DNA from 2 places in the Burkholderia ambifaria AMMD genome. Region 1 is predicted to be linked to the other one. Evidence: predicted binding sites of a transcription regulator. Region 1 holds the regulator's gene; the other holds the start of a gene.
The links. The regulator LexA, encoded in region 1, represses DNA repair genes until DNA is damaged. The targets are predictions, from matches to a motif close to ACTGTATNNNNATACAGT.
Positions count from the first base shown of each region.

Region 2: BAMB_RS27385 (DUF2471 family protein) is a predicted target of LexA. The motif match lies at 11,689-11,706, and genes of this name have one in related genera.

Region 1 covers NC_008390.1:1,634,386-1,649,235, forward strand. Annotated here, with positions in the region: gene BAMB_RS07545 (permease) at 1-687, shown strand, start outside; gene BAMB_RS07550 (hypothetical protein) at 865-1,287, shown strand; gene BAMB_RS07555 (ABC transporter permease) at 1,343-2,176, opposite strand; gene nodI (nodulation factor ABC transporter ATP-binding protein NodI) at 2,183-3,097, opposite strand; gene BAMB_RS07565 (universal stress protein) at 3,433-3,930, shown strand; gene BAMB_RS07570 (DUF2939 domain-containing protein) at 4,032-4,754, opposite strand; gene BAMB_RS07575 (hypothetical protein) at 4,784-5,122, opposite strand; gene lexA (transcriptional repressor LexA) at 5,149-5,796, opposite strand; gene BAMB_RS07585 (sulfate ABC transporter substrate-binding protein) at 6,061-7,098, shown strand; gene cysT (sulfate ABC transporter permease subunit CysT) at 7,245-8,144, shown strand; gene cysW (sulfate ABC transporter permease subunit CysW) at 8,141-9,088, shown strand; gene BAMB_RS07600 (sulfate/molybdate ABC transporter ATP-binding protein) at 9,102-10,160, shown strand; gene BAMB_RS07605 (CysB family HTH-type transcriptional regulator) at 10,240-11,166, shown strand; gene BAMB_RS35215 (hypothetical protein) at 11,428-11,787, opposite strand; gene BAMB_RS07615 (sugar ABC transporter substrate-binding protein) at 11,995-12,945, shown strand; gene BAMB_RS07620 (sugar ABC transporter ATP-binding protein) at 13,091-14,704, shown strand; gene BAMB_RS07625 (ABC transporter permease) at 14,701-14,850, shown strand, end outside.
Region 2 covers NC_008391.1:2,550,430-2,565,279, forward strand. Annotated here, with positions in the region: gene BAMB_RS27335 (efflux transporter outer membrane subunit) at 1-1,328, opposite strand, end outside; gene BAMB_RS27340 (DHA2 family efflux MFS transporter permease subunit) at 1,345-2,919, opposite strand; gene BAMB_RS27345 (HlyD family secretion protein) at 2,933-4,024, opposite strand; gene BAMB_RS27350 (MarR family winged helix-turn-helix transcriptional regulator) at 4,089-4,520, opposite strand; gene BAMB_RS27355 (LysR family transcriptional regulator) at 4,628-5,548, opposite strand; gene BAMB_RS27360 (MarR family winged helix-turn-helix transcriptional regulator) at 5,657-6,085, shown strand; gene BAMB_RS27365 (aconitase X) at 6,152-7,399, shown strand; gene BAMB_RS27370 (aconitase X swivel domain-containing protein) at 7,392-7,841, shown strand; gene BAMB_RS27375 (AraC family transcriptional regulator) at 7,851-8,933, opposite strand; gene BAMB_RS27380 (NADPH-dependent 2,4-dienoyl-CoA reductase) at 9,009-11,042, shown strand; gene BAMB_RS27385 (DUF2471 family protein) at 11,222-11,626, opposite strand; gene BAMB_RS27390 (LysR family transcriptional regulator) at 11,802-12,695, opposite strand; gene BAMB_RS27395 (NAD(P)H-dependent oxidoreductase) at 12,782-13,567, shown strand; gene catC (muconolactone Delta-isomerase) at 13,629-13,919, opposite strand; gene catA (catechol 1,2-dioxygenase) at 13,963-14,850, opposite strand, start outside.

The DNA.
Region 1 (14,850 bases):
TGCACGTGCTGCGCGGCGCCGGTCGTCGCCGGCCTGCGCGCGCGGCACGCGTCGCCGGGCGGCGCGGTCGCGTTCTGGCTCGGCAACACGGTGCTGAATCCGGCCGCGCTGGTGTTCATGGGCTTCGTGCTCGGCTGGCACTGGAGCGTGCTGCGGCTCGTGCTCGGCATTGCGATGGTGTTCGGGATCGGCTATCTGCTGAACCGCATCGCGCGTCCCGAGGACCGCGGCATCGACGACGCGCACCTCGCCGCGCTGGCGGCCGGGCAGGCCGCGGCCGGCAATCCGTTCGTCCGCTGGATCAAGTTGCTCGTGCGCATGGCCGTGCGGCTCGTGCCCGAATACATCGTGCTCGTGCTGCTGCTCGGCGCGGCGCGCGCATGGCTGTTCCCGCATATCGGCCCGGACATCGGCAACCATCTCGGCTGGATCATCGCGTTCGCGGTCGCGGGCACGTTGTTCGTGATCCCGACGGCCGGCGAGGTGCCGATCATCCAGGCGATGCTGTCGCTCGGCATGGGCGTCGGCCCGGCCGCCGCGCTGCTGATGACGCTGCCGCCGATCAGCGTGCCGTCGCTCGCGATGCTCGCGCGTTCGTTCAAGCCGTACATGCTGGCGATCGTCACGGCCCTCGTGGTCGTGTTCGGGATCGCGAGCGGGCTGCTCGCGATCGCGTTCGGGTTCTGACGAACGCGCACGGGACGGCCAGCCGGCGCGAACAAGCGCCGGGGCAGCCGGCGACCGGCCCTGCGGGATGGCCGCCGCGCCGCGCGCTGACCGATCCCGTCGCGTGATCGTCGTATTCATCCGGCGCCGCCGCTTCGCACGTGCGGTGCCCTTTACAAGAAGCAAACAGGAAAACGCATGACCCAACCGAAGATTCATCCTCGACTCGAAAAGGCGCTGACGCGCGGCGATCTCGCGATCCGCCAGGCCAATTCCGCGCGGGCGACTGCCGTGCTGAACGCGCTCGGCACGATGATCATCGAGGCCTCCGCCACGATCGGCGTCGAGGCCAGCATCGAGATTCCGCAAGGCGACCGCATTTACGATCCGGTGAACGGCCTGTGGCCGCAGAAGATGCTGGTGTCGTTCGACGGCCCGGTCGCCGAAGCCGACGCGGAAGAGCTGCGTGCGGTCTATCTGATCGCCGACGATCCGGGTACGCAATTCCGCGTCGAATGGCATCGGGCGGACGGCAAGCTCGGTCGCCAGGAAGGCGGCCCGCTGGCGACCGTCGCATTCCTGACCGACGTCGAAATCCCGTGGAGCGATGACGACGAGTAACGTCGTCTGACGGCGTCTCAATGTCGTCGCATCGGGCCGGCGCCGGATGCGCCGGTCAGCGCATCATCCGCCGCCGGAACAGCCACGCGCAGACCAGGAATCCGCCGATCGCATAGCCGGCGAGCACCGCGAGATGCAGGCCGACGTCCGTCGCCGGCCGGCCGAGCATCGCGGGCCGGATCAGTTCGACCGCGTTCGCGAGCGGCAGCACGTGCGCCGCGCGCTGCGCGATCGGCGGCAGCTGCGTGAGCGGGAAGAACACACCCGACAGCAGCAGCATCGGCGTCAGCACGAGCGTCTGATAGAACATGAAGAAGTCGTAGGACGGCGCGAGCGCCGTGACGATCATCGCGGTGCTCGCGAACGCGAGGCCGGCGAGCGCGATCACGGGCAACGCCGCGAGCATCGACGGAAAGTGCGCATAGCCGAGCAGGCCCGCGACGAGCATGATCGCGACACCCGACAGCAGCGCCTTGCTCGCACCCCAGACAATCTCGCCGAGCACGATGTCGCCCAGCGAGAGCGGCGTGTGCATGATCGCTTCCCAGGTGCGCTGCACGTGCATCCGCGAGAAGCCGGAATACATCGACTCGAAGCTCGCGGACATCATCACGCTCGAACCGACCGTGCCGGCGGCGAGGAACGCGATATACGACACGCCGTCGACGTGGCCGAGCATCAGGCCGAGCCCGAACCCCAGCCCGAACAGATAGATCATCGGATCGGCGAGATTGCCGAACATGGATGCGAGCGCGAGCTTGCGCCACACGAGGTAGTTGCGCCGCCACACGGCGATCCAGTTGGTCGCATTCGCGGGCAGTGCGATCGCGAAGCGTGACTCGCGGGGCGGCGCGGACGGGGCCGCGGCGGAATAGTTGCGTGCGTCCATGATCGATCAGTCCTGCATTTCGCGGCCCGTGAGCCGCAGGAATACGTCTTCCAGATTGGCCGGACGATGCAGATAGCGCAACCCCGTGCGTCCCTTGAGTCGCGCACTGAGCGGCTCGGGATCGGTCACGTAGCAGAACAGCGTTTCGCCGCTGATCTCGGTGTGCTTCGCGAACGGCGCCAGCTCGTCGCGCAACGCGACCGGCTCGGGCCCGTAGATCTCGATCACGTCGCAGCCGATCTCGGATTCGATCAGCGCATGCGGCGCGCCTTCGGCGATCTTGCGGCCTTCCTCGATCACGCACAGCCGGTCGCACAGGCGTTCGGCTTCCTCCATGAAATGCGTGGTGATCAGGATCGTCTTGCCGCGCGCGAGCAGCGAGCGCAACCGCTCCCACATCAGGTGCCGCGCCTGCGGATCGAGGCCTGTGGTCGGTTCGTCGAGCACCAGCACGTCGGGATCGTTGACGAGCGCGCGGGCGAGCGTCAGACGCCGCTTCATCCCGCCCGACAGTTCGCCCACCTTGGCATCGGCCTTGTTTTCCAGTTTCGCGAATTCGAGCAGCGGCTGCACGAGCGCGCGTGCGGCCTGCGCTGACATCCCGAAATAGCGGCTGAACACGAGCAGGTTTTCGCGGACCGTGAAGTCCGGATCGAGATTGTCGAACTGCGGGACGACCCCGACGCGCCGGCGCGCATGCCGCGCGCGTGTCGGAACGGGCTCGCCGCACAGTGAAATGGCGCCGGCATCGGGATACACGAGGCCGAGCAGCATCTTCAGCGTCGTGGTCTTGCCGGCGCCGTTCGGCCCGAGCAGGCCGTAGCATTCGCCGGCCTGCACGTGGAAGGAGAGGTCGTTGACGACGAGCTTGTCGCCATAGCGCTTTTCAACGTTCCGGAAATCGATCGGTGCAACGGACATGGGCAGTTTGTCGTTGTAAGCGGGCACGGACGCGTTTCGCGGCCGGCCGGCTGGCTGACTGGGCATCCGGGCCGGCGAACGGATCGGGCGAATGCGTGTCACATGAGCATGACCGGGGCGAACGCACGTCGAGGGTACGAACGGGCCATTCTAGTGCATCGGCTGCGTCTCTTCAGCGCATGCCGGTGCGGCATGGTGCGTCGGCGCACGGATCGTGCACCGCATCATCGCCGGCGCGCCCCGCGTGGCGAATCAGCGTTTTCCATCCCTTGCGTCCTCAATTGCGGCGCACCATGATGAGTGCATAGCGCACGTAGTCGCGATAGGGAGGTTTCATGGCTAGCTACAACAAGATTCTGCTGTGCTACGACGGCACGCTCGAGGGGCGCAAGGCATTGCGGTGCGGTGCCAACCTCGCGCTGGACCTGAAGGCGGAAACGCATTTGCTGTCGGTCGTCGACATGCGCTCGAGCATCGCGCAAAGCGCCGGGTTGCTGACCGACGTCGCGTGCGGCCGCTTCGAGGAAACCGCGCGCGAGATCCTGCAAGAAGGCGTGAACTGGCTGCGCGAGCGCGGCGTTCAGGCGGAAGGCCATTTCGCGTTCGGCTATCCGATCGACGAAATCGCGAATCTCGCGACGGAGTTGAAGGCCGACCTCGTCGTCGTCGGCCATCGGTGCCGTAGCGGGTTGTCGAGATGGTGGATGGGGTCGGGCAACACGCAACTGCTCGATCGCGTGAACTGCAGCATTCTGGTCGCGTGTTCGTCGGCCGAAGAGCAAAAGGCCGAGATCGCGCGCGAACGCGAAGCGGCCATCTCGAACGGCAAGTAACGCAGCAATCGCGTGAACGGCCGGATGGCCTGCGATTCAGGCGCGGTCGCGCGCAGTGCCGCATCGGCGGCATCGAGCGCGACCGTGACGACTGCGATTGCTCAGGCGTGCAGGTCGATCGCGGACAGCTTCCACGAGAACAGGCCGAAGCGGCGGAAGACCGCCGCATAGCGCGTGCCGTCGGCGCTGCGCTGGTAGGTCACGACGAATTCATCGATATTCCGGTAGCCGGCACTCGTTTGCTGCGGATGGCCCGCGTCGCTCGGGCTCGCCGGGGCGGGCGCGGGCGTGGGCGTGGGTGCGGGCGCAGACGCCGGCGCCGATGCAGCCGACGCGGTGGCATTGCTGCCCGGCATGGGTGCGCTAGCCGGATTGGCCGGTGGCGCGGCCGGTGCGTTGGCGGGCGCATTGCCTGCCGGCGGCCCCGACCAGTCGGGGGGCCGCTCGCCCGGGTTACCGCGCGGCGGGATGCCGCTCATCAGCGCCGCCACACCTTCCGGTGTCGCATACGCATCGACCAGCGGGCCGATCAACGCAGATCCGATCAGCGCGCCAATCACCGCGAACGGATTGTCCTTCTTCACCGCGTCGATCCGGCGCATCAACTCTTCCGTGACCTGCTGCTTCAGGCTGATGCGCAGCGACGGAAAGTCGACATATTCGCTGACCGCCTGCGAATCGCGCGCGTCGATCGCCGATTTCAGGCGACCTAGCGCGACGTACGGCGACGCGTATGCATAGCCGACCGCCGCCAGAATGGCGACGGCCAGCACGACGATCAGCACGGGCTTGAGCCGCCACGCGCGGCCCGAAGATCCAGTCACGATGCCTCCGGTGCGAACAGGTTCCGCAATCAGAGACCGCCGTGCGTGGACGATCGTTCCTCGGCGATGCAGCGATCGATCATCCGGCACACGGCATCGATCGTCCCCACCATGATCAGCCGCGACCGACCGTGATAGACGCGCACGGGCGCACGGCGCGCCGGTTCCGCGTGATTCAGGCCGGCATTCAGCGAAACCCGCGCGAATGCGGGAAGCGCCGACGGCAGCAGCGACGCCTGCCGTTCAACTGCGACTTCTTGGCTCACCACGGGCGCCGCGGCGGACAGCGGCGCACAGGGCGTGCGGCCGCGCAGGTGACGCAGGCGACCGAATTGACGGAAAGGCAGCAAACGGGAAAGGCGTTCCATGGTGTTCTCCTCAGCGAGACCGATTGTCAGAGTTCGCCCGAGCGGATCAGCCCGACGGCGATGCCTTCCAGCGCGAATTCCGCGCTGCCGGCCTTGACGAAGATGTTTTCGTAATCCGGATTCTCGGCGATCAGCTCGAGGCCGCCGGGCCGGCGCATCAGGCGCTTGACCGTGACGTCGTCGCCCAGACGCGCGACGATGATCTGGCCGTCCTTCGCTTCCGTGCGCTTCTGCACGGCGAGGAGGTCGCCGTCGAGAATGCCGGCGTCGCGCATCGACAGGCCGCGCACCTTCAGCAGGTAGTCGGGCTTGCTCGTGAAGAGCGCGGGATCGCATGCGTAATGCTGCGAGATGTGCTCCTGCGCGAGGATCGGGCTACCGGCCGCCACCCGGCCGACGAGCGGCAGCGACAGTTGCATCAGGCCGGCGTGCGGCAGCGTGAACTGGTGCGGCGCATCTTCGATGCCGAGCAGGCGAATGCCGCGCGACGCGCCGGCGGCGAGCTCGATCACGCCCTTGCGCGCCAGCGCACGGAGGTGTTCCTCGGCCGCGTTCGGCGAGCTGAAACCCAGCTCGGCCGCGATCTCGGCGCGCGTGGGCGGGAAACCGGAGCGCTCGATCGCCCGGCGGATCAAGTCGAACACTTGCTGCTGACGTGCGGTGAGTTTGGTCATGGCTTAACTGTATGGATAGACAGTGAGCTGTATTTTTATACAGTACTTCGCGAATTTCAAGTGTTACTTGAGGTTCGACGCGATCGCGCCGGTTCCGCCGCGATTTCGCGACGTCCGGACGCCGGTTTGTCTGCCGCAACCGTCCGCCCAGTCTGCGTTAGCACTTTTGAGTATTAAAAAATGAAGAACGATTATTTTTAATCATGTAACCCGTTCGCTAGACTGGCCCGACATCGCAACATCGACAACACTGGAGAACCAAGGATGGCGAAGCGCAATACGGGGCTGGTGGGCGGAGCGGGCCGCCTGATTGCAACACTCGCGCTCGGCGCGGCGGCGGCGTTGGGCGTCGTCACGCATGCGCAGGCCGATACGACGTTCCTGAACGTGTCGTACGACCCGACGCGCGAGCTGTATCAGGACTTCAACCAGGCGTTCGGCAAGGCGTGGAAGGCGAAGACGGGCGAGACGGTCAACTTCAAGCAGTCGCACGGCGGCTCGGGCGCGCAGGCGCGCTCGGTACTCGACGGCCTGCAGGCCGACGTCGTCACGCTGGCGCTCGCCTACGACATCGACGCGCTCGCCAACAAGGGGCTGGTGAACAAGGACTGGCAAAAGCGCCTGCCGGACAACGCATCGCCGTACACGTCGACGATCGTGTTCCTCGTGCGCAAGGGCAACCCGAAAGGGATCAAGGACTGGGACGATCTGACCAAGCCGGGCATCTCGATCGTCACGCCGAACCCGAAGACCTCGGGCGGTGCGCGCTGGAACTACCTGGCCGCATGGTCGTATGCCGTGCACAAGCCGGGCGGTAACGAGCAGGGCGCGAAGGAATTCGTGACGAAGCTCTACAAGAATGCAGGCGTGCTCGATTCGGGCGCGCGTGGCGCGACGACGAGCTTCGTGCAGCGCGGGATCGGCGACGTGCTGATCGCGTGGGAGAACGAGGCGTTCCTGTCGATCAAGGAATTCGGCACCGACAAGTTCGAGATCGTCGTGCCGTCGGTGAGCATCCTGGCCGAGCCGCCCGTCGCGGTGGTCGACAAGGTGGTCGACAAGAAGGGCACGCGCAAGCTGGCGGAGGCCTACCTGAATTTCCTGTACAGCCCGCAGGGCCAGGAGATCGCGGCGCGCAACTACTACCGTCCGCGTTCGAAGAACGTGCCGGCGGAGCTGACGAAGCAGTTCCCGAAGCTGAAGCTGTACACGGTCGACGACACGTTCGGCGGCTGGACGAATGCGCAGAAGACGCATTTCGCGGACGGCGGCGTGTTCGACTCGATCTACAAGCCGCAGTAACGCGAACAGTAACACCACGCAGCAAACCCATAACGACAGCGGTGCGCCACGATAGCGCGCCGCATCCCCGACGGCCGCCGGCGCGATTCCCCGCGCCGGCGTTTGCGTCGGACCCATGAGCAGCATCGACCCAGCAAGAGCATCCGATGACGACGTACACCTTTCGCAAGCCGAGCGCGCTGCCCGGCTTCGGCGTGACGCTTGGCATCACGGTGGCCTATTTGAGCCTCGTGGTGCTGATCCCGCTCGCCGCCACGTTCCTGAAGACCGCGACTTTGTCGTGGGACCAGTTCGTCACCGCCGTCACGTCGCCGCGCGTACTCGCGTCGTACCGGCTGACGTTTTCCGCCGCCCTGGGCGGCGCATTGATCAACGCCGTGTTCGGCTTTCTCGTCGCGTGGGTGCTGGTGCGCTACCGGTTCCCGTTGAAGCGCCTCGTCGACGCGATCGTCGACCTGCCGTTCGCGTTGCCGACGTCGGTCGCGGGCATTTCGCTGGCAGCCGTCTATGCGACCAACGGCTGGGTCGGCCAGTATCTCGCGCCGTTCGGCATCAAGATCGCGTTCACGCCCATCGGCGTGCTGGTGGCGCTGACCTTCATCGGGCTGCCGTTCGTCGTGCGCACCGTGCAGCCCGTGCTCGAGGATTTCGAGCGCGAGCAGGAGGAGGCCGCCGCGTGCCTCGGCGCATCGCGCTGGCTGACGTTCCGCCGCGTCGTGTTGCCGGCCGTGCTGCCGGCGCTGCTCACCGGCTTCGCGCTGGCGTTCGCGCGCGCGCTCGGCGAATACGGGTCGGTGATCTTCATCGCCGGCAACGTGCCGATGAAATCCGAGATCACGTCGCTCCTGATCATCACGAAGCTCGAGCAGTACGACTATGCGGGCGCGACCGCGCTGGCGGTCGTGATGCTGGTCGTGTCGTTCCTGATGCTGCTCCTGATCAACACGCTGCAGTGGTATCTGCAGCGTCGTACGAGCAAGGGGGCGAGCGGCCCCGCGCCGTCGAGCGCAACCATTGCCGCGACCGTCCAGGGAGGCCAGCAATGAGCCAGGAGTCCAGTGCCGTGCTGAACACCCCGTCCGCCGCGCGCGCGCGTGCCGCGAAACGGCCCGACCCCGTCAGCGAGTCGCGCGTCGTGCGCTGGCTGCTCACGGGCATCGCGCTGGCGTTCCTCGCGTTCTTCCTCGTCGTGCCGCTCGCCGCGGTGTTCTTCGAGGCGCTGCGCAAGGGCGTCGGCTTCTATCTCGAATCGCTCGCCGATCCGGACGCATGGTCGGCGATCAAGCTGACGCTGACGGTCGCCGTGATCGCGGTGCCGCTGAACCTCGTGTTCGGCGTGTGCGCGTCGTGGGCGATCGCGAAATTCGAATTTCGCGGCAAGGCATTGCTGACCACGCTGATCGACCTGCCGTTCTCCGTGTCGCCGGTCATCTCGGGCCTCGTCTACGTGCTGCTGTTCGGCGCGCAGGGCTGGCTCGGGCCGTGGCTGCAGGACCACGACGTGCAGATCATCTTCGCGGTGCCGGGCATCGTGCTCGCGACGATCTTCGTCACGTTCCCGTTCGTCGCGCGCGAGCTGATCCCGCTGATGCAGGCGCAGGGCACCGACGAGGAAGAGGCCGCGCGCGTGCTCGGTGCGTCGGGCTGGCAGATCTTCCGGCGCGTGACGCTGCCGAACGTGAAGTGGGGCCTGCTGTACGGCGTGATCCTGTGCAATGCGCGCGCGATGGGCGAGTTCGGTGCGGTGTCGGTCGTGTCCGGCCACATTCGCGGCGTGACCGACACGATGCCGCTGCACGTCGAGATCCTGTACAACGAATACAACTTCGCGGCGGCGTTCGCGGTGGCGTCGGTGCTGGCGCTGCTCGCGCTCGTCACGCTCGCGCTGAAGCTGCTCGCCGAGCGTCATCTCGCCGCCGAACTGGCCGGCGCACGCGATGACGTTCCCGCTCATGCCGGCCCCGTCGCCGCCATTTCGTCGAAATCGTAAAGAGGCAACCAGAATGGGTATCACCGTCCGTCACCTTCAAAAGCGCTTCGGCGATTTCACCGCCCTCGACAACGTGTCGCTCGACTTCCCCGCGGGCGAGCTCGTCGCGCTGCTCGGGCCGTCCGGCTGCGGCAAGACCACGCTGCTGCGCGTGATCGCGGGCCTCGAGCACGCGGACGCCGGCCAGGTCGTGCTGCAGGGGCTCGACGTCGCGTCGGTGGGCGCGCGCGATCGCCAGGTCGGCTTCGTGTTCCAGCATTACGCGCTGTTTCGCCACATGACCGTATTCGAGAACGTCGCGTTCGGGCTGCGCGTGAAACCGCGCCGCGAGCGGCCGTCGGAAGCCGTGATCCGCGACAAGGTGCACGAGCTGCTGAAGCTCGTGCAGCTCGACTGGCTCGCGCAGCGCTATCCGTCCGAGCTGTCGGGCGGCCAGCGCCAGCGGATCGCGCTCGCCCGCGCGCTCGCGGTCGAGCCGAAGGTGCTGCTGCTCGACGAGCCGTTCGGCGCGCTCGACGCGAAGGTGCGCAAGGAACTGCGTAGCTGGCTGCGGCGCCTGCACGACGATCTGCACATTTCGACGATCTTCGTCACGCACGACCAGGAAGAGGCGCTGGAAGTGGCCGACCGGATCGTCGTGCTGAACCGCGGGCACGTGGAGCAGGTCGGCAGCCCGCAGGACGTCTACGATCATCCGCAAAGCGCGTTCGTCTACGAATTTCTCGGCGCGGCGAACCGCCTGCCGGGCACCGTCGCCGGCCGTGGCTTCGTCGCCGAGGGCGCGGCGGCCCCGATCGCGGTCGATGCCGATTTCGCGGGCCCCGCGAACGCGTACGTGCGGCCGCACGACCTGCAGCTGTGGCCGGCCGGCGACGGTCATCGCGACGGCATCGCGGTGGACGTGCGCCGCGTGATCCCGCTCGGCGGCTCGGTGCGGGTCGAACTCGAGGCGCGCACGGGCGGCGCACTCGAAGCGGAACTCGATCGCGACGCGTGGCGTGCGCTCGCGCTGCAGGTCGGCGACGGTGCGACGGCCGTACCGCGCGCGGTGCGGGTATTTCCCGCACACTGACGCCGAACCCGGTAAAGAGAAGAGGGCGGATACCGCTCCGGAGCGACATTCGAACAACGACAGCCTAAGAGGCATACCCATGAATTTTCAGCAATTGCGTTTCGTGCGCGAAGCCGTGCGGCAGAACATGAATCTGACGGAAGTCGCGAACGTGCTGTACACGTCGCAGTCGGGCGTGTCGAAGCAGATCAAGGATCTCGAGGACGAACTGGGCGTCGACATCTTCATCCGGCGCGGCAAGCGGCTCACGGGGCTCACGGAGCCCGGCAAGGCCGTGCACCAGTTGATCGAGCGGATGCTGCTCGATGCCGAGAACCTGCGCCGCGTCGCGCGCCAGTTCGCCGACCAGGACAGCGGCCACCTCGTCGTCGCGACCACGCACACGCAGGCGCGCTACGCGCTGCCGAAGGTGATCCGGCAGTTCACCGACGTGTTCCCGAAGGTGCATCTCGCGCTGCGCCAGGGCAGCCCGCAGCAGATCGCGCAGATGATCCTCAATGGCGAAGCCGATCTCGGCATCTCGACCGAGGCGCTCGACCGCTATCCGGACATCGTGACGTTCCCGTGCTATTCGTGGCACCACACGGTGGTCGTGCCGAAGGGGCATCCGCTCGTCGGCCGCGAGAACCTGACGCTCGACGAAATCGCCGAGTATCCGATCATCACGTATGACCAGGACTTCACGGGCCGCTCGCACATCGACCAGGCGTTCACGCAGGCCGGCGCGGTGCCCGACGTCGTGCTGACCGCGATCGACGCGGACGTGATCAAGACCTACGTCGAGCTCGGGATGGGGATCGGCGTCGTCGCGGCGATGGCCTTCGATCCGCAGCGCGACACCGGCCTCGTCGCGCTCGACACGCAGCACCTGTTCGAGGCGAGCACGACGCGGGTCGGGCTGCGCAAGGGCGCATTCCTGCGCGCGTATGCGTACCGGCTGATCGAGATGTTCGCGCCGCAACTGAACGAAGCGGAAATCGCCGCGCAGCTGCGCGAAACGGTCTGACGGCGGGGCGGTGTCCCGGGGGGCGCGGCGAGCGCCCGCCGGACGGGCTGCGCGATGGGTGACATGACGGTGGTTTTCGCGTCGTCATGTCATGGCGAGCCGACGTGTCGAACCTTCGATCGACGTCGTCGCTGACAATCCGCGTTGCCACGCGCGGCCACCGTCACGTATGTGCCGATCAAACAGAACAACAAGACGGCACATTCGCATGCCTCGCGTCGACCTTCTCGAGCGACGCGCTCTTTTTCACAAAGATACGATTTAATGCGCCGGCACGCGGATCGACAAACCGCGTCGGCAGCGCGCTGCGCGGCCATTGCCGCAGCCGACTCGAGCCTGCTGCGGCGGCAACGCCATCGCAACGCCATCGCATCGCGCCGAATGAAACCGGAACAGCGCACACGTGGAAAACGCAAACCAAAGCCGACGGACAAGCCGGATCCGACGAAGGCCCATCATCGAATCCGAAAACGGTTTCTCGGTTTCGTCCACGATCGCAACGAAGCGCCACCGTCGAATGCGATGTAACGCGCCGCAATCCGCAAGCGCCGCAGCGTGCTCCGAATAAACCCTTAAATATTGATCAGACGGGTTGCGCGTCGAACCGAAACGGTACAGCATAGCTTTCACTCCGCCGGCTTCCCGCCGGCGGTGGCGTGTCGACGACAGCGCGCGCCAGGCAGTCGGCCGTCTGCCTGCTTCCATTCCTTGGTACCGACAAGCAGCATCGATGGCCACTGCCCGGGTAATTGGGCGCAAACGTTTGCTCGCATTAAAACAACAACCAGACACCAATCGGCCCCACGGGCCAGTCGCCAGGAGATGTGTATGAATGTCCTCTTTCGCCGTCGTTTCCTGACCGCCGCGCTTGCCGCCGTCGCGGTCGCCGCCGCACCGGCCGTCCACGCGCAAGCGGGGGCCAAGCCGAAGGTCGCGCTCGTGATGAAGTCGCTCGCCAACGAGTTCTTCCTGACGATGGAAACCGGCGCGAAGGAATACCAGAAGCACAACGCCGGCCAGTTCGACCTGATCACGAACGGCATCAAGGACGAGACCGACACCGCGAACCAGATCCGCATCGTCGAGCAGATGATCGTGTCGAAGGTCGATGCGATCGTGCTCGCGCCGGCCGATTCGAAGGCGCTCGTGCCGGTCGTGAAGAAGGCGGTCGACGCGGGCATCATCGTCGTGAACATCGACAACCGGCTCGACCCCGACGTGCTGAAGTCGAAGAACCTGAACGTGCCGTTCGTCGGCCCCGACAACCGCAAGGGCGCGCGCAAGATCGGCGACTACCTCGCGAAGCGGCTGAAGGCGGGCGACCAGGTCGGTATCCTCGAAGGCGTGTCGACGACGACCAACGCGCAGCAGCGCACGGCCGGCTTCCAGGATGCGATGAAGGCGGGCGGGATGAAGGTCGTGTCGGTGCAGTCGGGCGAGTGGGAGATCGACAAGGGCAATGCGGTCGCGTCCGCGATGCTCAACGAATACCCGAACCTGCGCGCGCTGCTGTGCGGCAACGACAACATGGCGATCGGCGCGGTGTCGGCGGTGCGGGCCGCGGGCAAGCAGGGCAAGGTGTTCGTGGTCGGCTACGACAACATCAACGCGATCAAGCCGATGCTGAAGGACGGCCGCGTGCTCGCGACCGCCGACCAGTACGCGGCGAAGCAGGCCGTGTTCGGCATCGACACGGCGCTCAAGGCGATTGCCGAGCATCGCAAGCAGGCCGACATGACCGGTGTGGTCGAGACGCCGGTGGATCTCGTGACGAAGTAACGCCGCCCCGTCGCGGCCGCCGCCCTCAAGAATCCGGGCCGGCGGCCGTTATACGGAGTGAGCGCGATCACGGCCACTGCATGCACATGCACTTGTGAGCGTCATACCCGCGCGTCGCGTGCGCGCGGCCGCAATCAGGATCGCGATGGAACCGACCTTCCAACCCTCCCGTTCAGCCATTCCCGTGCTGTCCGTCTCCGGCGTGGGCAAGACCTACGCCGAACCGGTGCTCGCCGACGTCACGCTGACGCTCGCACCGGGCGAGGCGCTCGCGCTGACGGGCGAGAACGGCGCCGGAAAGAGCACGCTGTCGAAGATCATCGGCGGGCTCGTCGACCCGACGACCGGCACGATGCAGCTCGGCGGCCAGGCCTATGCGCCGGCGAGCCGCACGCAGGCCGAAGCGCTCGGCGTGCGCATGGTGATGCAGGAGCTGAACCTGTTGCCGACGCTGACGGTCGCCGAAAACCTGTTTCTGAACCGTCTGCCGCGACGCTTCGGCATCATTGATCGCGCGCGGCTGCATGACGACGCGCAGGCGGCGATGGCGCGTGTCGGGCTCGACGCGATCGACCCCGACACGCCAGTCGGTGCGCTCGGCATCGGCCACCAGCAGATGGTCGAGATCGCGCGCAATCTGATCGGCGACTGCCGCGTGCTGATCCTCGACGAGCCGACCGCGATGCTGACCGCACGCGAGGTCGAGCTGCTGTTCGAGCAGATCGACCGGTTGAAGGCGCACGGCGTGGCGATCGTCTACATCTCGCACCGGCTCGACGAGCTCGCGCGCGTCGCCGAGCGCGTCGCGGTGCTGCGCGACGGCCGGCTCGTGCATGTCGGCGACATGGCCGCGACGACGTCCGACGGGCTCGTCACGCTGATGGTCGGGCGCGAGATCGGCGAGCACATCGATCTCGGTCCGCGCCGAATCGGCGCGCCGCGACTCGCCGTGTCGGGCATGACGCGCGGCACGGCCGTGCAGGACGTGTCGCTCGAAGTGCGCTCGGGCGAAATCTTCGGCATCTCGGGGCTGATCGGCGCGGGGCGCACCGAATTGCTGCGGCTGATCTACGGCGCGGATACGCCGGACGCCGGAATGATCTCGGTCGGCGATCCGCTGAAGCCGGCGCGCATCGCTTCGCCCGTCGACGCGGTGCGGCACGGCATCGCGCTGATCACCGAGGACCGCAAGGGCGAAGGGCTGCTGCTGTCGCAGTCGGTCACGTCGAACGTGTCGCTCGGCCAGCTCGAGCAGCTCGCGCGCGGCGGCATCGTCAATACGGCGCGCGAAACGGCGCTCGCCGAGCAGCAGATCGACGCGTTGCGGATCCGCACGCACGGCGCAGCACAGCCGGTCGGCGAACTGTCGGGCGGCAACCAGCAGAAGGTCGTGATCGGCCGCTGGCTCGCGCGCGACATGGGCGTGCTGCTGTTCGATGAGCCGACCCGCGGAATCGACGTCGGCGCCAAATTCGAGATCTATACGCTGATGGGCGCGCTCGCGCGCGACGGCCGCGCGCTGGTGGTCGTCTCGAGCGACTTGCGCGAGCTGATGCTGATCTGCGACCGGATCGGCGTGATGTCGGCCGGCCGCATGACCGCCGTGTTCGAACGCGGCAACTGGACCCAGGATGCGCTGCTGGCCGCGGCGTTCGCCGGCTTCGGCCGCGACGCGCTGCCGGAAGGCGCGCGCCACCTGGATGCGCAAGCGGCGCCGCGCGCGGCTTCCGGCACTTCGACCACAGGACGACAGCAATGACCCAGCCTCCCGTATCCCCGAGCGACGCAGGCGCGCAGCAGGACGTGACGGAGCGCCGCGCGCGCACGCTGTCCGGCACGCGGCTCGGCCTGTCGAACTATCTCGGGCTCGCCGGTGCGCTCGCCGCGATGATCGCGCTGTTTTCG
Region 2 (14,850 bases), on a different replicon from region 1:
CTCACCTGATTGAGCGCATCCGAGTCCCGCAGATAGACCTCCTGCGCGGACAGCACATCCAGAAAATCCGTCGCGCCGCCCTTGTAGAGCTGATTCGCCAGCCCGAGCGCCTTGTCCGACGCCGCGAGCGCACTGTCGAGCCGCCGTGCCGCTTCATCGCTGCTGACGAGGTTCGCGCGCGCATCCTCGACTTCCCGCAGCGCCTGCAGCATCGTCTGCCGCAAACCGAGTTCCGACTCGCGCATCCGGCTTTCGCTCTGCGTGATGTCGGCCGTGATCCGCCCCGCGTTGAAGATCGGGCTGGTCGCGCTCAACGCCGCGCTGAACAGGTTGTCGGTCAGCGTCGGCAAGCCGAGGTACGACGCGGCAAGAATCCCGTCCGCCAGATTCAGCGAGAACTTCGGATAGCGCTCGGCCTTCGCGACACCGACCTGCGCCGCGCGCCGTTCGACCTGCGCGTAAGCGGTGAGCACGTCAGGCCGTCGCAGCAGCGCCTGCGAAGGCAGCGTGGTGGGCGACCCGGCGGGCGGCGCGGGAATCGCGCCGGCCTGCGCGAGCACGAGCCGGTCGACCGATTCGGGCGTGCGGCCCGAATACACGGCGATCAGGTTGAGCTGATGCGCGATCTGCGCCTGCGTCGGCGGAATCCGCGCTTCGAGCGCATCGAGTTGGTTCTGCGCGCGCGTGACGTCGAGTTCGGTCGACAGCCCGAACGCCTGGCGCTTGCGCGTGAGCTCGAGCGCATGCCGACGGATCGCCGCGTTGTCCTGCAGGATCTTCAGTTCCTGCTGCGCCCAGCGCAGGTCGACGTACGCGGACGCCGCATCGGCCGCGAGCGCGAGCCGCATCGCGTCTTCCGCATGCCGTTGTCCGACTAGCTCGGCCTGGGCGGCCAGCAGGTCGAGCCGTTCCCCGCCGAACACGTCCGGCGACCAGCTCAGCGCGAGCCCGATGCCGGCCTGCCGCACGTAGCCGAGCGGCGGCGGCGTGTTCTGGCGCGCGTCGGACGCCCGCGCGGTCGCGTCGAGTTCGGGCAGCAGCGCCGCGCGCTTCTGCACGGTCAGCGCCTGCGCCTGCTTCACGCGCTCGGTGGCGGCCTGCAGATCGAGGTTGCCGTCGAGCACGGTCGCGATCAGCCGGTCGAGCACGGGATCGTGGAAGCGCGCCCACCACGCGGCGGCGTCGATGTCCGCGCGCGGCACGTCGGTGTCCCACGCGGCGGGCGCGAGCGATTGAACGGAATCGTGCAGCGCGGGATGCTGCGCGGGCTGCACCGCGCAGCCGGCGGCGAACGCGCTGACGGCCAGCGCGACGAGTAGCTTTTTCATGACGGTGACCTCGGCTTCAGTGCGCGTCCGGCGGCGGCGCGTTCAGGGTAATGGGACGGGAAAACGCGACGGCGATCAGCGCGACGATGAAGCACAGCGACAGCGCGTAGTACGCATCCGCGTAGGTGAGCGTCAGCGCTTCGCGATAGATCAGGCGATGCAGGTTCGCGAGGCCGGCCTGGGCGGTATCCAGCGTGTTGCCGGCCACCGAGGTCCAGTACGCGGCCTGGCGATCGAGCAGCGACGCGATCTGCGGCTCGCCGGCGCTCACGTGCTCGTTCAGCCGCAGGTAGTGAAAGTTCAGCCGGTCGTTGAGCATCGTCGCGCTCACCGCGATGCCGATCGCGCCGCCCAGGTTGCGCATCAGGTTGAACAGGCCGCTCGCCGATTTCAGCCGCGACTGCGGCAGCGAGCCCAGCGCCATCGTCACGATCGGCGGCACGCTGAACTGCTGGCCGATGCCGCGCAATGCCTGCGGCAGCAGCAGTTCGCGCCAGCCCCAGTCGTGCGTGATCGGCGTGTACAGGTAGCAGCCGAGGCCGAAGCAGATAAGCCCGAACACGAGCAGCGCGCGCATGCTGAAGTAGCGCGCGGCGAACGCATACGCGCAGAGCGCGAGCAGCTGGAACGCGCCGACCGACAGCAGCGCGATGCCGATCTGCAGCGAACTGAACGCGCGCACCTGCGACAGGAACAGCGGCGTGAGGAATACCGTCACGAAGATGCCGATGCCCGTCACGAACGACAGCAGGCTGCCGATCCCGAAGTTGCGCACGGCGAGCGCGCGCAGGTCGACGACCGGATCGTCCGCGGTCAGCGCGTGCACGATGAACAGGAAGCCGCAGATGGCGGAGATCCACGCGCAGATCACGATCGCGTCGTCGCTGAACCAGTTCTTGCGCGGGCCTTCCTCCAGCACGTATTCGAGGCAGCCGAGGAAGCCCGACATCAGCGCGATGCCGAGATAGTCGCCGCGCTTGAGGAGGCTCGGGTCGGGTTCGTCGATATGCACGTAGCGCGGCACCAGCACGGCCACGGCGATGCCCGGCACCAGGTTCAGGTAGAACAGCCAGTGCCAGGACCATTGATCGGTGATCCAGCCGCCGATCACCGGCCCGATCGCCGGCGCGAGCGACGCGAGCGCGCCGATCGTCGTCGATGCGATCAGCCGCTGCCTGCCCGGGAACAGCACGAACGCGGTCGTGAACACGGTCGGGATCATCGCGGCGCCGAGCGCGCCCTGCAGCCCGCGGAACAGGATCATCGAGTTGATGTCCCACGCGAGCCCGCACAGCATGCTCGTGATCGTGAAGCCGACCGCCGACGCGACGAACAGCCAGCGCGTCGACATCACCTTCGACAGCCAGCCCGACATCGGGATCACGATGATCTCGGCAATCAGGTAGGCCGTCTGCACCCACGACAGCTCGTCCTGGCTGGCGGACAGGCCGCCGCCGATGTCACGCAGCGACGACGCGACGATCTGGATGTCGAGCGTCGCCATGAAGAAGCCGACGCACATCAGCGCGAACGCGAAGACGCGCTGCTTCGTCGGTTGCGACGCGGGGTCGCCGGAAAACGCGGTGGTCATGGTCGGCTCCCGGTCAGTTCGCGTGGTCGGTGTGCACCGTGACGGCCGCGGACAGGCCGGGGCGCAGCACGTGCTCGAGGCCCGGCTGCGGATCGAGATGCACGCGCACCGGCACGCGCTGGACGATCTTCGTGAAGTTGCCGGTCGCGTTCTCGGGCGGCAGCACGCTGAAGGTCGCGCCGGTCGCGGGCGCGAGGCTGTCGACGCGGCCGTGCAGGCGCGTGCTCGACGCATCGAGCGTGACGTCGACGCGATCGCCCGCGCGCATCTTGCGCAGCTGGTCTTCCTTGAAGTTCGCGTCGATCCACAGCCCCGACGCGGGCACGACCGTCAGCAGCGGCACGCCGACATTCGCGAGCATCCCGACGCGGCTCGTACGGTTGCCGACGTAGCCGTCGACCGGCGAGCGGATCGTCGTGTATTCGACGTTCAGCGCCGCGACGCGTTGCGCGGCGAGCGCCGTGTTCACGCGGGCCCGCGCATCGGCGAGTTGCGCGCCGAGCACGTCGAGCTGCCGCTTCGACGCGAGCAGCGCGGCGTCGCTGCGGGCGACGGCCGCGTCCGCCTTCGAATAGTCGGCATCCGCGCGCTCGACGATCTGGTTCGACACCGCATCGGATTTGACGAGCTCGCGGTAGCGCACGCGGTCGGACGACGCACGCGTGAGCTCGGCCGATGACGCATTGCGGTCCGCCGCATGCTGGCCGATCACCGCGTATTGCAGCTGCTGCTTCGCTTCGAGTTCCGTCACCGCGGAGCGCGCGCTGTCGACTTCCGCGGCGGCCTGCGCGAGCTTCGCATCGTAGTCGCGCGCATCGAGCTGCACGAGCACGTCGCCGGCCTTCACGCGCTGGTTGTCGGTCACGAGGATCTTGTCGACGAAGCCGTTCACCTTCGGCGCGAGCACGGTGACGTCGCCGCCGACATATGCGTCGTCGGTGCTTTCCTGGAAGCGCAGCACGAACAGCCAGTCGAGCGCGGCCGCAGCCACGACGACCACCACGGCGCCCACCGCGATGCGCATCCACGGCACGCGGCGCTGCTGCTTCGCGGGCGGGTCGATTGTGGCTGCTTCGCGGGAAGCAGCGGCTTGGGTCGTTTCCATCGAGTCACCTATGTATATGCACTTATCAAAACGATCGACGACGTCGCATCGATCGGGAAAGAGGCTAGCGCTCCGGCAGGTTGTGCGTAATCCGAAACAATTCGTCTCTGAGGCGGGCCGCCTGGGCCGACCCGAACCGCTGCTCGAACGCTTGCTGCGCGGCGAGCCAGTGCACATGCGCGTCGGCGATCCTGGCTTCGCCGTGCTCGGTCAGCGCGAACGTCTGGCGGCGGCAACGCGGCTCCATCCGGCCCGTGACGAGCGCCGCGCCGATCAGCGGCTTGAGCGCGCGCAGGAGCGCCGTGCGCTCGATCACCAGCACCGCCGACAGCGTCGCCATCGTCAGGCCCGGGCGCTCCCGCAGCAGCGCGAGAATGCTGTACTGCGACGGCGTGACGCCCGCCCGCGACAGATAGCGTTCGTAGAACTGCGAGATACGCCGCGCGGCCTGCCGGATCGCGAAGCAATCGTCATCGGTGAGGGTGGTCGTGTGCATGTGCACATATTAGGTGGCGAGGCGGGCTGAAGCGAGCGGCGGCGCGGGATCAGATTGGTGTCGTGGCTGTACCAATCGGCGGCCGGACGGCGCGTTTTCGCGCCGGATCACGCGGCGGCGGGAACAATCCGGCCGTCGTGGTCGCAGTACGCGGCCGTGTAGTCGATGAACGCCTTGACCTTCGCGGGCAGCAGCGCGCGGTTTGCGTAAGCGAGCTTGATCTCCACGAACGCGTCGACCAGATCGGCGTCTTCCAGCAACTGCACGAGGGCGCCCGACGCGAGTTCGGCCTCGACGAGCGTTCTCGGCACGACGCCGATGCCGAAGTCGTGCATCACCATTTCACGGTTGAAGACGGGGCTGTTCGACGAGACGTCGAAGCTCAACGGCACGGTCAGCGTGTCGCCGTCGACGCGGAACGACAGCGCGGGCCGGCGCAGCGACGGCGACAGCGGCACGAACGCATGCTCGGCGAGCGCGGCCGGCGTCTCGGGACGCGGATGCGCGCGCAGATACGCGGGCGTCGCGACGATCACCACCGGAATGCGTTCGACCAGGCGCACCACGGTCGTCTCGCTCGTCAGCATGTACGGCACGACGATGCCGATGTCGTAGCCTTCGCCGACGAGGTCGACCGGGCGCTCGGTCAGCGTGACGTCGAGGCGCACCTTCGGATGCGCGGCCTTGAAGCCGGCGATCAGCGGCACGAGCCGGTTCAGCGCGGCCGTCGTGTGCGCGACCAGGCGCAGCAGCCCCTCGGGCTCGCGCGTGTGCGACTGCGCCTGCGCTTCCAGCGAGTCGAGTTCGTCGAGCACGGCCGCGCAGCGCTCGTAGATGCGCTCGGCGGTTTCGGTCAGCGAGACCTGGCGCGTGGTCCGGTGCAGCAGGCGGCTGCCGAAGCGCGCCTCGAGATCCGCGACCGCCCGCGACACGACCGGCCGCGCGAGGCCGTGCATGTCGGCGGCGCGCGTGAAGCTGCGCATTTCCACCACCGACCGGAAGATCCGCAGCTTGTCGATGTAGTCCATGTTCGTCTCCTCGCGGCGATGGCGGCGCGCAGTGAAAGCGGCCTGCCCGGCCATGTTACGGCGGAGTGTACATTGACTTTATGCATATGCACATATAAATTGCCGTTCATGAACGATATCCAGATCGCCCAGGCCTGCAATTGCCTCGCGCTGCGTCAGGCAGCGCGCTTCGTCACGCAACTCTACGAGCGGCATCTGGCCCCGGTCGGTGTCACGCCCGCGCAGTTCTCGATCATGGCGAACCTGTCGCGCCGGCCCGGCCTCGTGATGAGCGAGCTTGCCGATACGCTGGTGATGGACCGCACCACGCTGTTGCGCGCGCTCAAGCCGCTGCAGCGCGACGGCTTCGTCGCCGCGGCCGCGTCCGAGCATGACGCCCGCGCGCACGCGCTCAGCCTGACGAAGCTCGGCGAGCGCACCTATGCGCAGGCGAAAGTCGCGTGGCAGGCCGCGCAGGATGAGTTCGACACGCAGTTCGGCCGCGACCGCGCCAAGGCGCTGCGCGACGAGTTGTTCAGCCTGACGGCGCAGCGATAGCCGCAACGCGCGGTAGTATGACAAAAGCGATCCGGGCCCGCCGGACGAGACACGAGGAGCACCCCCATGCTGCAGTTGAGCGAGCGCGACGACGCGATGTTGCGCGGCGCATTCGGCGACGGCGTCGCACGCGCGATGCGGATCGTCACGCGCACGGCCGAGGTCATGTCGGCGCCGCACCTGATCGACATCACGTCCGCGCATATCGACGGCTGCCTTTACCACGGCCAGACGAGCCTCGACTTCGTCGAGTATTTCGTCGACACCGGCGCGCGCGTCGCGGTGCCGACCACGCTGAACGTCGGGTCGCTCGACCTGATCCATCCCGAGCTGTATCACGGCGATCGCACGATCGAGCGTGACGCCCGGCGGCTGATGGAGGCGCATCTGCAGCTCGGCTGCGAATCGAGCTTCACGTGCGCGCCGTATCAGCTGAAGAATCGTCCGCGCGTGGGCGAGCAGATCGCGTGGGCCGAATCCAATGCAATCGTGTTCGCGAATTCGGTGCTCGGTGCGCGTACCAGCCGCTATGGCGACTTTCTCGACTTGGCCGCCGCGATCACCGGGCGTGCGCCGTATGCGGGCCTGCACGTCGAATCGAATCGCGCGGCGCGGATCGTATTCAACGCGCCGGACTTCGGCAACCGGCCGTCGCGCGACATCTATTTCGCGGCGCTCGGGTTGCTGATCGGCCGGATCGCGGGCGCGATCGTCCCCGCGATCGTCGGGCTGCCCGCGGACACCACCGAAGACGAACTCAAGGCCCTCGGCGCGGCCGCCGCATCGAGCGGGGCCGTCGCGCTGTTCCATGCGGTGGGCATCACACCCGAGGCGCCGACGCTCGACGCCGCGTTGCACGGGCAGGCCGCGCAGCGAACGGTCGATGTCGCGATGGCCGACCTCGACGAGATCCGCCGCACGTTGAATCATGGCGCGGCCGGCGATGCGCTCGTCGCGGTCGCGCTCGGCACGCCGCATTTTTCGCTGGCCGAATTCCGCACGCTCGACGCGCTGCTCGATCAGTTCGACGGCAAACCGAAGTGCGATTTCTACGTGAACACGAGCCGCTTCATCCTGTGGGAGCTGGGCGAGCTCGGGCTTGCCGACAAATTCGACGCGCGCGGCGTCCAGATCGTCGTCGACACCTGCACGTACATCACGCCGGTGATGAAACAGCTGTCGGGCCTGGTGATGACCAACTCGGGGAAGTGGGCGTCGTATGCGCCCGCGAACATCGGCGTGACGGTCGCGTACGGCAGCATGCGCGAGTGCGTGCGCTCCGCGTTCGAGGGAAAGGTGCGATTCGATGACTGACGCAACGATGAGGCAGCTGACGGGCGACACGCTCGTGCCGGGCAGCGCATGCGCGAACACGGTCGTGCTCGACAAGCCGCTCAGCTTCTGGGGCGGCTACGACTCGGGCGTGGGGCGAATCGTCGATTGCGGGCATCCGCAGGCCGGCGCAAGCCTGGCCGGCCGGATCATGGTGATGCCGCACGCGAAGGGTTCGAGTTCGAGCAGCAGCGTGCTCGCGGAAGCGGTGCGCAACGGTACGGGGCCGGTCGGGATCGTGCTGAAGGAGCGCGACCTGATCATCTCGATCGGCGCGATCGTGGCGGCGGAACTCTATGCGATCGCGGTGCCGGTGGTCCGCGTGACGGACGACGTGTATGACGCGATTGTCGCGGCGACGGGCGAAGTGCGGATCGAGGCACGCGAAGGCGATGGCGGCGCGCGGATCGACGTCGGCAGCTGACCTTCCGGCTTACTCGCGTGCCGGATTGCCGGCCGCCTCCCGATAGGCACTCGGCGTCTGCCCGGCCCACCGTCGAAACGCCCGCGTGAAATTCGCCGGGTCGGTGAATTGCAGCCGCTCGGCGATCGTCTTCAGGTCGAGGTCCGAGGCCGCGAGCAACTGCTTCGCATCGCGAAACCGCGCTTCGTCGAGCAGTTGCCGGTAGCTCGACCCGGCTTCCTCGAGCCGGCGCCGCAACGTGCGCGTCGACACGAGCAGCGCGTCGGCGAGCGCCTCCGGGCTCGAATAGTCGCCGGCCGTGCGCGCCAGCTCCGCGCGCACGCGCTCGACCAGATCGCCTTCCTCCTGACGCACCTGCGCATACTCGCGCTCGACCTGCACGAGCGCCTGCCGGTGTGCGACTTCATCGGCGAGCGGCAGCGGCCAGTCGAGCACGTCGCGCGCGATCCACAGCGCATTCGCCGCGCAGCCGAATTCGACCGGCGGCAACTGGTCGCGATAACGCGCGAAATAGCCGGGCTCCGGCCACGCGAAGCGCAGCGCGATCGGCGGCGACGCGCGCCCGGACCACTGCGAGATATTTTGCGCGAGCCCGGTCAGCACGAACTCGAACATCACGTGATGCTGCAGCACGGGGCTCGCCTGCACGCCGTGCAGTTCGAGCGTTGCGCCGTGTTCGTCCTCCGCGTAGGTCAGACGATATTGGCGATTGCGCATCCGGAAGTAGCGCTGCGTGACGACCAGCGCGTCGCGGATGTCCCGCGCGGTCAGCGTCGCATAGCCGAGGAAGCCGTGCACGGTCGGCTTCAGCAGCAGCCCGAACGCGAGCCCGATGCCCGGATCGCCGCCGATCCCGATCGCATTCAGCACGAGCCGGCCCCATTGAGATGGCGCGACGCGTGCGTCCGGTTCGGCCAATACCGCGTCGCGCAGCCCGGTGCCGGCACGCACCGCGGCCAGATCGACGCCGCGTGCGGCCAGCGCCTGCAGCAGCAGGCGCGGATAGGCGACCGGAATCGTCGGCCGGCGAAGCCCGAGGTGATCCTTGCGTGACGGGGAGGTCATGTCGATTTGGCCGAAAATGACAAGCATTATGGCTGTTTGCCCCCTCACGTTCAAGGCGGCGCGCGCCTACGATGACACCCATCGCTTATCGGCAGACTCATCATGACGACCCCCTTTCCGCACCTGCTCGCACCGCTCGACCTTGGCTTCACCACGCTGAAGAATCGCGTGCTGATGGGCTCGATGCACACGGGCCTCGAGGACAGCCGCAAGACGCTGCCGCGGCTCGCCGACTATTTCGCCGAACGGGCGCGCGGCGGCGTCGGCCTGATCGTGACCGGCGGCTTCGCGCCGAACGTGGCCGGCTGGACCAAGCCGTTCGGCGGCACGCTGATGACGTCCGCCGGCGCGCGGCGCCATCGCGTGATCACCGACGCCGTGCATGCGGACGACGGCAAGATCGCGCTGCAGATCCTGCATACCGGCCGCTACGGCTACCACCCGTTCGCGGTCGCGCCGTCGAAGATCAAGTCGCCGATCTCGCCGTTCGCGCCGCATGAGCTCAGCGCGCGCGGCGTCGAGCGGCAGATCCGTGCGTTCGTCCGCTGCGCGCAGCTCGCGCGCGAGGCCGGCTACGACGGCGTCGAGATCATGGGCTCCGAGGGCTACCTGATCAACCAGTTCATCTCGATGCATACGAACAAGCGCGGCGACCAGTGGGGCGGCTCGTATGAAAACCGCATCCGTCTGCCGATCGAGATCATCGAGCGCACGCGCGAAGCGGTCGGGCGCGACTTCATCCTGATCTACCGGCTGTCGATGCTCGACCTGATTCCGGACGGCAGCGACTGGAGCGAGACCGTGCAGCTTGCGAAGGCCGTCGAGCGCGCGGGCGCGACCATCATCAACACGGGGATCGGCTGGCACGAGGCGCGCGTGCCGACGATCGCGACGTCGGTGCCGCGCGGCGCGTTTGCGTGGGTGACCAGGAAGATGAAGGGCGAGGTCGGCATCCCGCTCGTGACGACCAACCGGATCAACCGGCCCGAAGTGGCCGAGCAGATTCTCGCGGACGGCTGCGCGGACATGGTGTCGATGGCGCGTCCGCTGCTTGCGGATGCCGAGTTCGTCGTCAAGGCCGCGCAGGGCCGCGCCGACGAGATCAACACCTGCATCGGCTGCAACCAGGCGTGTCTCGACCACGCGTTCAAGAACAAGATCGCGTCGTGCCTGCTGAACCCGCGCGCGTGCCACGAGACGGAGCTGGTCTACGCGCGGGTGCAGCAGCCGAAGCGCATCGCGGTCGTCGGCGCGGGGCCGGCCGGGCTCGCATGCTCGACCGTGCTCGCGCAGCGCGGCCACCACGTCGACCTGTTCGACGCGGCCGCGGAGATCGGCGGCCAGTTCAACATGGCGAAGCGGATCCCGGGCAAGGAAGAGTTCGATGAAGCGCTGCGTTACTTCGGCCGGCAGGTCGAGCTGACCGGCGTGAACCTGCACCTGAACCGCCGCGTCGCCGCGAGCGACCTGATCGCGGGCGGCTATGACGAGATCGTGCTCGCCACCGGCGTGGCGCCGCGCGACCCGAAGATTCCCGGGCAGGACGGGCCGAACGTGCTCAGCTATATCGACGTGCTCGCCGGCAGGCAGCCGGTCGGCCGGCGTGTCGCGGTGATCGGCGCGGGCGGCATCGGCTTCGATGTCGCCGAGTATCTGGTGCAGGACGGCGCGTCGCCGACGCTCGATCTGGAAGAGTGGAAAGCGGAGTGGGGCGTGACCGATCCGGCCGCGACGCGCGGCGGCGTGACGCGCGCGCAGGTCGCGGCGCCCGCGCGCGAAGTGACGCTGCTGCAACGCAAGGCCGCGCCGCTCGGCAAGGGGCTCGGCAAGACGACCGGCTGGATTCACCGCGCGACGCTGAAGATGAAGCAGGTGAAGATGATCGGCGGCGTGAACTACGAATTGATCGATGCGCGCGGGTTGCACGTGTCGTACGGCGAACAGCGCACCGATCACGAACTGATCGAAGCCGACACGATCGTGCTGTGCGCGGGGCAGGAACCGCAGCGCGCGCTGCTGGTGCCGCTGCAGGCGGCCGGACGACGGGTGCATCTGATCGGCGGCGCGGAACTGGCTGCCGAACTCGATGCGAAGCGTGCGATCGATCAGGGTTCGCGGCTTGCCGCGCGGCTGTGACGGGCTATCGTTTCGGGTTTCGGGATGGCGTGCGTCGCGCGGCGGTGGTTTGCCTGCGCGACGGCTCGCGGTTCTCCGCTCCGTGATTCCACAGGGCGGTTGAGCACGTCGAACCGATGTGCCGCGTCACCACGCGGCGGGATCCCCACACACGGCCATCCGCCACCGGCCCGCGTGTATCAGGCCGCTTCGGCCCGTTCCTCTTCTTCCGCTTCCAGCATCGCCTTGACGATCAGGTAGACGGCCGGCAGGTCGTCGTCGTCGCGACGCCAGTCGACCGGCTCCTCGACGTCCGCCGCGACCAGTCGGCTGTCGCGCAGACGGATGAACGCGTCGACGACGGTCGGATCGTTGCGGCTCAGGAAACCGGCGTTCGAGAACGCGAGTTCCTCGACGTTCAGCAGCGCCTGCCAGCTCATCGTGCGGACGGCGGCCGGATGCGTGCGGCGTCGCAGGCCGAGCGCGCGCTGCGCAGGGCCGCCGACGACACGCTGCAGATCGACGACCGCGCGCTGCGCGGCGCGCTCGAAGTGGCCGGGGTTGAAGCCGGGTTGCTCGGGATCGAATGCGGATGACTGAAACATGGTCGCCTCACAAAAGTCCGTCCGTCATGGGTGACGGAATTCGGGTCAAATGGTGCAAAAGCACTGTAAATATATACAGTGTTCGAGGCGGTTTCAAGTGCTGAATGAATGCACGTGTGCCGCGGCCCGTTTCGGACGACGGGGAAGGTGCGGTTGCGTCCGTACCGCGAAAGATTCACACCGACGCGGCGATCGTCTCGCGCAGCCATCGATGCGCGGGATCGCGATGCACGCGTTCGTGCCACAGCATCGACATCTCATAGCCGGGGACTTCGACCGGCGCTTCCACGACGCGTAATGCGGGTATGTTGCGGACCAGCCGCTCGGGCAGCATCGCGACGAGATCGGTGCTGGCGACGGCCGACATCACGAACAGGAAATGCGGAACCGACAGCACGACACGCCGCGCAGCGCCCGCTTTTGCGAGCACTTCGTCCGTCACGCCGAAGAAGCCGCCGCCGTCGGGCGACACGATCACGTGTTCCAGCGTGCTGAACTGCGCGAGCGTCGGGCGCCGTTTCAGCTTCGGATGACCGGCACGACCGACGAGCACGTATCGCTCGACGAACAGCGGCAGGCGCCGCATCCCTTCCGGCGACCCTTCGCTCGTATGGAACGCCAGGTCGATGCCGTTGCGCTCCGCGTCCTGCTCGATGCGCGGCGGCGCGAGTTCGACGACGGCGAGTCGCGTAGCGGGGGCGGCCGAGCGCAGCGTGTTCAGCGCGGGCAGCACGATCGTCGATTCGCCGTAGTCGGTCGCGGCCACGCGCCACGTGTTCGTCGCGGTCGCCGGATCGAACGGCGTGGCCGTCAGCACTGCCCGTTCGAGTGCGTCGAGCGCGTCCCGCAACGGCTCGCGCAGCGTCTCGGCGCGAGCGGTCGGCCGCATCCCGCGCGGCCCCGGCAGCAGCAGCGGATCGCCGAACAGGTCGCGCAGTTTCTGCAACTGCACGCTGACCGACGGCTGCGACATGTTCAGTTTTTCAGCCGCCCGCGTGACGTTGTGCTCGGCGAGCAGCACGTCGAGCGTGACTAGCAGGTTCAGGTCCAGTCGTCTGAGATTGTTCAAGGCTATACCTGGAATATCGGGAATTCATTTCCAATATACCGTTGGCGACGGCATCCTGCAGTCATTCAATCAACGGAGTAGTGAACATGAATGTGCTGATCGTCTATGCCCATCCCGAACCGCGTTCGCTGAACGGCGCGTTGCGGGACTTCGCGGTCGAGCATCTCGAAGCAGCGGGCCATGCCGTGCAGGTGACCGATCTGTACGCGATGAACTGGAAGGCCGCGTTCGACGCGCATGACGTGACCGACCGTGCGCCCGACGCGCGCTTCGATCCCGCGCTCGATTCGAAGCGTGCGTTCGAGACGGGCACGCAGCGCGACGACATCGCGCGCGAACAGGAGAAGCTGAAGTGGGCCGACGCGGTGATCCTGCAGTTTCCGCTGTGGTGGTTCTCGATGCCGGCGATCATGAAGGGCTGGGTCGAGCGTGTGTATGCGTATGGCTTCGCGTACGGCGTCGGCGAGCATTCCGACCAGCACTGGGGCGACCGTTACGGCGAGGGCTCGCTGGCGGGCAAGCGTGCGATGGTGATCGTCACGACGGGCGGCTGGGAGTCGCACTACAGCGCGCGCGGCATCAACGGGCCGATCGACGACGTGCTGTTTCCGATCCAGCACGGGATTTTGTATTACCCGGGGTTCGACGTGCTGCCGCCGTTCGTGATCTACCGGACGGGGCGGATGAACGACGTGCGCTTCGACGAAACGCGCGCGGCGCTCGGCAAGCGTCTCGACGAACTGTGGACCGCACGGCCGATTCCGTTCCGGCGGCAGAATGCCGGGGACTACGAGATTCCGGCGCTGACGCTGAGGGCCGGGATCGCGCCGGAGAAGGTGGGGTTTGCGGCGCACCTCGCGCACGAGCAGTGAGGGGGGCGATCAGCCTCCCGCCCATGCCGCCGGCCCCCCGGCGGCATGGCCCACCCACAACTCACCGATCGTCGTCCCGAACGGACGAAGGATGCCGGCACAGCGCCCGCACTTCCATCTCCATATACGGAAACAACGGCAGCTGACTCAGCACGTCATGCAGCTGCTGCACGCTCTCGACATCGAAAATGCTGACGTTCGCATACTGCCCCGCGATCCGCCACAGATGCCGCCAGACTCCTTCGTTCATCAACCGCTGGCACATCGCCTTCTCTTCGGCCTTCAGCGTGGCCGCCTTGACCGGATCCATGTCCGCCGGCAGACGGACGGTCATTTCCACATGAAACAGCATTCTGTACTCCTTGCGTTATCGATGCGTCGAACCGGACGGCCGCTCAGGCTTGCGCCCGCGCCCGCTCGACTTCGCTCGCCGGCACGTCCTGCTTGTCCTTGAGCAGCGAAAAATCGAAGTCGATCAGCGCGAACTGCCCGTCGACGCCATACGGCTTGCCTTCCGCGCCCTCGGCCTGATTGATCTTCGGGATCAGCCCTTCGCGGGTCGCGAACGCGAAGTCGTCCCAGATGTGCGGATCGCCTTCGATGTTGATCTGCGTCGTCAGCTTACGATATCCGTCCGCGGAAACGAAGAAGTGGATGTGCGCCGGACGATGGCCGTGGCGGCCGAGCTGGTCGAGCAGCTGCTCGGTCTTGCTGCCCGGCGGGACGCTGTAGCCGACCGGCAGCACGCTGCGGAAGCTGTAGCGGCCATCGGCATCGGTGCGGATCGAGCGCCGCAGATTGAACGCGGGCTGCGATTGATCGAAGTACGAGTAGTTGCCGAGATGGTTCGCGTGCCACACCTCGACGAGCGCGTTCGCGATCGGCGCGCCGTCCTGACCGAGCACCCGGCCGCGCATGATCAGCGTCTGGCCCGGATCGGTGCCGTCGTCGAGGCGCGCATGGCCGACCGATTCCGGTGCGCCCGCGACATACAGCGGCCCCTCGATTGTGCGCGGCGTGCCGCCCTGGAAGCCGGCCTTCTCCTCGGCCTCGTCCATCCGCACGTCGAGGAAGCGCTCGAGGCCGAGGCCCGCGGCGATCAGCCCGAATTCACGGCCGGCTTCGTTCAGGTAGTTGAGCGCGGTCCAGAATTCGCTCGGCTGCACGTCGAAGTCCTCGATCGTGTAGCAGATGTCCTTCACGATCCGGTTGACGATCGCGCGCACGCGCGGGTTGCCGGGCTTTTCCGCGGCGTCGTCGAAGGTCTTCAGCAGGGCGTCGAT